2 regions of the Pseudoalteromonas sp. NZS11 genome follow, and region 2 is predicted to be linked to the other one. Evidence: predicted binding sites of a transcription regulator. Region 2 holds the regulator's gene; the other holds the start of a gene.
What was found. Region 2 encodes sigma-54, which starts transcription at its own class of promoters, with help from an activator protein. Its sites were predicted from a motif close to GTTGGCACGNNNNTNGNNT; they were not measured.
Positions count from the first base shown of each region.

Region 1: a site for sigma-54 is predicted at 1,367-1,385, ahead of I6E82_RS13010 (BON domain-containing protein). Genes of this name have one in related genera too.

Region 1 is NZ_JADYWP010000005.1:205,034-208,462, forward strand. It holds gene srmB (ATP-dependent RNA helicase SrmB) at 1-1,186, shown strand, start outside; gene I6E82_RS13010 (BON domain-containing protein) at 1,459-1,779, shown strand; gene I6E82_RS13015 (methyl-accepting chemotaxis protein) at 1,996-3,429, opposite strand, start outside.
Region 2 is NZ_JADYWP010000001.1:290,760-294,188, forward strand. It holds gene ptsN (PTS IIA-like nitrogen regulatory protein PtsN) at 1-234, opposite strand, end outside; gene hpf (ribosome hibernation promoting factor) at 239-526, opposite strand; gene I6E82_RS01250 (RNA polymerase factor sigma-54) at 552-2,051, opposite strand; gene lptB (LPS export ABC transporter ATP-binding protein) at 2,121-2,846, opposite strand; gene lptA (lipopolysaccharide transport periplasmic protein LptA) at 2,843-3,388, opposite strand; gene lptC (LPS export ABC transporter periplasmic protein LptC) at 3,378-3,429, opposite strand, start outside.

The sequences.
Region 1 (3,429 bases), on a different contig from region 2:
TGCCATTAATAAAATGGGCTACGAGACGCCAACCAGCATTCAACAACAAGCTATTCCTGAAGCACTACAGGGGCGCGATATTTTAGCATCTGCGCCTACTGGTACAGGTAAAACAGCGGCATTTTTAATTCCGGCTATTCAGTACTTACTGGATTTCCCACGTCGTGACCCTGGTTTTGCGCGCGTACTCGTTATGACCCCGACTCGTGAGCTGGCTTATCAAATTCATGAACAATGTGAACTGCTAGCTAAACGCACACACCTAAAAATTGGTGTAGTAACAGGCGGTATTAACTACGGTACGCATAAAGAAATTTTTGAAAAAAATAACGATATTTTAATCGCCACACCAGGTCGATTAATGGAATACCTAGAAACCGAAAACTTTCATGCTGAACACGTAGAAATGCTTATTATTGATGAAGCAGATCGCATGTTAGATATGGGTTTCAAAAAAGAAATGAGCCGTATTTGTGACGAAGCTAAAAATCGTCGCCAATGTTTTTTATTCTCAGCAACACTTGAAGGTGACAGCGTAGAAAGGTTTGCTGAAAAAACATTAAACGACCCAGCTCTATTAGAAGCCGAATCGTCACGTAAAGAAAAAGCAAAAATTCACCAATGGGTACATTTAGCCGACGATTATCATCACAAACTTGAATTATTAGTTAATACGCTAAAAAACCCTGACGTAACTAAAGCGATTGTGTTTGTTAAAACTCGCGAACGCTTAGAAACATTGATTGGCGAACTTACAACTAATGATGTAAAAGCAGCGTGGTTACGCGGCGAAATGCCACAAGACAAACGTATGAAAGCCATGGAAAACTTCCACAGTGGCAAAACAAGCATATTAGTTGCTACCGACGTAGCTGCACGTGGTATTGATGTATCTGACATCAGCCACGTTATTAACTTTGATATGCCGCGTACTGCCGACGTATATGTACACCGTATTGGTCGTACTGGCCGTGCTGGTAAAAAAGGGATAGCAATATCGCTAGTTGAAGCACACGATATTGGTATTTTATATAAAGTAGAGCGCTACGTTGAACAAAAATTAAAACGCCGTGTAATTAGGGGTGTTGAGCCACAGCATAAAGAAGCTAAGCCACCAGCTAAAAAGCGTAAAGATCCAGTAAAAATGAAAGCCAAGAAAAAGGCTAAGGTTAAAAAGAAAAAGTAACCTAAAACATTTTTATACTAAGCCGACTTTTGTCGGCTTTTTAATGCAAGCCTTGCAGGCTCTGCTGTTTGTACCTGTTACATATGTAACCCAAGCATGTAACTCATACTCATTTAAATGTAATTTTTGCCCACCTGAATTCCCACTTAATAAAATTCCCTTATATTTCATAGCGTTAATATTGGCACCGAAATTGTAACTACAAAGATAACCTAGCCGATGGAATTTCCATATTGTGGCTGCACTATTCACCGTAATGTAAGGATTAAGTTATGAACCGCTTCAAGTTAACTATCGCTTTAGTATCATTTTGTTGTTTATTTTTATTAGCTTGCGCTACAAAAGTAAGTGCAGCAACCAACATGGCCGTAGTAAGCAGTGTAGCCACTCAACCTAACTTACAACAAGCTATCACCAACACCCTACGAACTAATCCTAACCTAGCGTTAAGTGATATTCGCGTGCAGGTAAAAAATGGTGAAGTAGATTTATACGGTGAAGCACAAACTGGTTTTCAGCGCGCACTGGCTCAAAAGTTTTTAGAAAATATGGATGGGGTTAAAATCATTCGTAACAAAATTAGCGTTATTTAACATGTTAGAATAAAACATAAATATGTTGGAAGTTTGTAATTTACGAGCTCGTCGGTTGCAAAGTGTCTCACCAACTCTAATATTTATTTATGCGCGTGCACTATTTGGCACGCGCTTATTCACGTCTTTTATGGTACGTCCCTGTAACATCCTACCGTAGTTATATCTGTATGATTAGCGGCATTAAATCAAAGATTTCTAAATTAATGGAGTAAGTTAAAGACTAAACTTTTGGGCCTCATCATTTAAACCGTTTGCCATTCTAGACAATTCGCTACTTGACTGTGCAATATCTCTAACTGCCTGCTCGGTCTCTGATATACCCATATTTATGACACCTATATTTCGTGATATTTCATCGATGGTGGTTGCCTGCTGCTCAGAGGCGGTTGCAATTTGAACAACCATATCAAAAATTTCATCTACTGCTTTGCCTACATTACTATTGATTAAGTTTGCTTTCTTAGCTATTTCCTGAACTTGAATTGTTTGTCCTACATTGTCTGTCATTGCTTGAACAGCTGCGTTACTGGCACTCACAACAGCTTCAATGATCACTTCAACCTCCATTGTAGACTCTTGCGTAGACTTAGCTAAGCTTCGTACTTCATCAGCAACAACAGCAAAACCACGCCCTTGTTCACCAGCTCTAGCTGCTTCAATTGCTGCGTTCAAAGCAAGTAAATTAGTCTGATCAGCTATCTTTTTAATAACGCCTAATACATTCACTATTTTTTCTGAATTATGCTTCAACTCCGTCACTTCATGTGCTGATTTTTTTGTAGCTTCTCCAAGAGAAACAAGTGCGTTGTAAGTACTATCATTATTTTCAGAGCCTTCTCGAGCCATTCTTTGAATATTTTCACATAATAATGATGCACTAGCAGTTGTACTCGCTATCTCTTTTACTGTTTCAGTCATTTCGGTAGTGGCGGCTGCAACTTGTATAGTTTGTGCTTGCTGCTCGGTAACTGCTAAGCTAGTTTGCTCAGTAACTGAGGCAAGCTCTGTTGCTGTACTGCCTTGCTGAACTGCAACGTTAGATAATTCACCAATCATTTTTCTGAGATTTTCTAACATGGTATGCAATGCAACTTGTAGCATGCCTACCTCATCGTGTGAATTAACTTCGATATTACTGCTAAGATCTCCTGCCGCCACTTTTTTAGCAAAAGTGGAAGCTACAATTATTGGAGTCGCTATTTTTCGAGAAAAGAAAACACCAATAAATACAACAACAATTGCAGCTACTATTATAGAAATCACACTAAAAAGCACAGTCTGATGGACTGGTGCAAATGCTTCTGATTCGTCAATTTCACTTAATATAATCCAGCTGAAATCTCCAATCTTTATACTATCGAAGGCAGAAAGTACGTTATTTCCATTATAATCTTTTATTATTTTAGTACCATGTTGAGCATTTAAAGCTAAATTTACAGCCTCTGTATCAGCACCATTATTTGTTACAGTTCCTGCAAAACTTGCTTTGAGTGAATGTCCTTCAGGGTCAAGATATGAATCAGAACGCATTAGCTTATCTTCTCCAACTAGGTAACTCTCACCAGTTTCTCCCATCCCTTCGCGAACACCCATTATTTGATTAGTCCCTTTGCTCGAAAGCTGCAAAGCAACTATTGTATCGCTACC
Region 2 (3,429 bases):
AGCCAAAGGCTCTTCTGCACCGCTCATTCTTCCATGAGGAATGGCAATGCCACGCCCTATACCTGTACTACCCAATTTTTCTCTGCTCATTAAAGCATTAAGAATATCTTGTTGCGGTAAATACGGAAGTTTGTCGTGAGCAAGTTCGCTAATGAACTCTAAAATTCTTTTTTTGCTATTAAAAAGGACCGCAGCTTTGCTGCAGTCCTGGCATATAAGTGAGCTTAATTTCATCATATTAGTGTCGAGCAAGCTTCTCTTTGTGTTTAATTACTTGTCGATCGAGCTTGTCGATCAACGAGTCAATGGCGGCATACATATCTTGATGTTCTGTAGAGGCAAATAATTCAGCACCGCTTACGTGTATGGTGGCTTCTGCTTTTTGATTTAATTTTTCTACATCGAGAATGACATGAACATTATTAATATGATCAGAGTGTCTTTCTAGCTTCGCAAATTTGGTATTAATATAGTCTCTTAGTGAATCGGTTAATTCTACGTGACGACCAGTTAAGTTTAGTTGCATAAGCATTACCCTCTTTTTTTGCGTCTTAAATCAAACTTTTACGTTGATTTGACGGTGGAATAGCCAGAGATTCGCGGTATTTTGCGATTGTACGTCTCGCTACTTTAATTCCTTGCTCAGCCAATATATCCGCTATTTTGCTATCACTCAATGGTTTTGCTGAGTTTTCTGCTGCGATTAATTTTCGGATAAGCGCACGGATTGCTGTAGATGAACATTCACCACCGTTTTCGGTGCTTACATGGCTTGAGAAAAAATATTTAAGCTCAAATATACCACGGGGTGTGTGCATATACTTTTGGGTTGTTACGCGCGAAATTGTTGATTCGTGCATTTCTACCATTTCAGCAACATCATTTAAAACCATTGGTTTCATGGCTTCAGGACCGTGTTCAAAAAAGCCTTGTTGTTGCTTAACAATACAATTTGTTACTTTTAATAGCGTGTCGTTTCTACTTTCTAAGCTTTTAATAAACCATTTAGCTTCTTGTAAATGCGAGCGAATAAACTGGCTGTCACCACTGGATTTTACAGTGCGAGACATTGCCGCGTATTGGCTATTAACACGAATTTTAGGCATGCTATCTGGGTTTAACTCAACAACCCAGCGGCCTTTAATTTTTTTAACTGACACATCAGGAATAACATACTCAGATTCTTCTCTTACAATAGTATCTGCAGGTTTAGGGCTAAGAGTATGTATTAATGTCATTACTTCTTTAAGCTCTTCTTCTTTGAGCTTAGTTTTCTTCATTAATGTACGATAGTCACGAGCAGCTAATAAATCAATATGCTCGGTTAAAATCATTTTTGTTTCATTAATGTAAGGTGTTTCTTTATCAAACTGGTTAAGCTGAATACACAAACACTCTTGTAAACTACGTGCAGCAATACCAACAGGATCAAACAGTTGGATGCGTTTTAATACAGCTTCAATTTCATCAAGTTCGACTTCGTTATCATCTTCGTTTTCTTGATTAAAGCTTTCTAAAATCTCTTCGCAGCTTAGTGTTAAAATACCTGAATCATCGACGGCTTCTACAATAGCAATAGCAATAGCTTCGTCTGTAGGGCTAAATGGCGTTAGTTGTAACTGCCACATTAAATACTCATGGAGCGTTTCAGTAGAGGCACCTTGGTATATTGATTCGTCTTCAGGCATCGGACCCGATGATGCTGCTGGGGCGGCACTCATGTACTCATCCCAACTAACATCCATAGCCATGTCGTCACTTAGCGTGTCTTTTGCAAGTGCTTCACCACTATCTTGTTCATATTCGCTTGGAGCATCATCGGCAGATGCGCTAACAGTTATGTCATCTGTATCTGCTTTTTGCTCGTTTTTACCTGCAGCGTCTTCGGAATAGTCTGCTTCTTCAACCTCTAATAGCGGGTTGCTGTCGAGAGCTTCTTGTATTTCTTGCTGGAGATCCAATGTACTGAGTTGCAACAAACGAATAGCTTGTTGCAACTGTGGAGTCATTGTAAGTTGCTGGCCCATGCGCAGCTGTAGTGATTGCCTCATGTATCTCTAACAATCCTTTTATGTTGTTATAATTAATACTAGCAGATGCTTAAAGACATGGCGTAAATGTTACAGCCTAAATTGCTCGCCTAAGTAAACATCGCGTACTGTTTTATCATTTAATACGTGTTCTGGAGTACCTGATGCAATCAGCTCCCCATGAGAAACAATGTAGGCTTTTTCACAAACATCAAGGGTTTCTCTTACGTTATGATCGGTAATTAATACACCAATCCCACGATTTTTAAGATGTTCTATTATTTTCTTTATATCTAATACCGAAATCGGGTCAACACCTGCAAATGGTTCATCCAGTAATATAAATTTAGGATCTGCTGCCAGCGCACGTGCTATTTCAACACGACGACGTTCGCCACCCGACAATGCCATACCTTGGCTATCACGAATGTGTTGTATGCTAAATTCATCTAATAATTTATCGAGAGTGTCTTCTCTAGCTTGTTTATTTAACTCTTTGCGCGTTTCTAAAATGGCCATTAAGTTTTGATAAACAGTCAGCTTTCTGAATATTGAAGACTCTTGCGGTAAGTAGCCAATGCCTAATCTAGCACGACTATGCATAGGTAAAAGAGTAATATCGTTATCGTCTATCGATATTTTACCTTTGTCGCTAGGTACAAGTCCTACTATCATATAAAACGTGGTAGTTTTACCTGCGCCGTTAGGGCCAAGTAAGCCAACAATACTGCCAGCTTTGACTTCAAGACCGACGTTTTTTACAACTTCACGGCCTTTATAGCTCTTTGCTAATAGCTCTGCTTTTAATGTGCTCATGGTTGACCTTTGTCGCTTTTTTTACTTTTTTTAGTCTCGATTGGTACTAAAATTGTGTGAACGCGGTCAGTTGAGTTTTCATCTTTTTCGGCACTGATTAGCTGCTGCTCTATATCGTAGGTAATGCTTTTAGCATTTATTTTTTGTCCCGCTTGCGATACTTGTGCATTACCAACAAGCGTTAAAAAACGCTTAGATACATCATAACGTACTTCGTCAGCACTGGCGCTCATAGTCGTGCCATCTGATTGCTTTTCTTCAAAGTGCGCAGGGCTACCTGTAGCAATTAATAATTGTTTATTATCACCAAGTTCATCGCGTTTATGTACTTCTAAGCGGTCGGCTGTGATACGGCGGTTACCATGAATAATTTCAACGTTTTTCTCAAAAATCCCGACATTAGCTTTTAATTGACCTTCTTGCTTATCGGCGCTTATTGAAATTTGATTTGCAGTCGGTTGCGTGTTTTGCTCTGCAGCACTACTATTAAACGCTAGTATAAGTGTAGGAATAATAAGTGATTTTAATATTTTATTGGTCATAATATATGGTTCGCGTATGGTTAATTAGTTTTATCACTTCG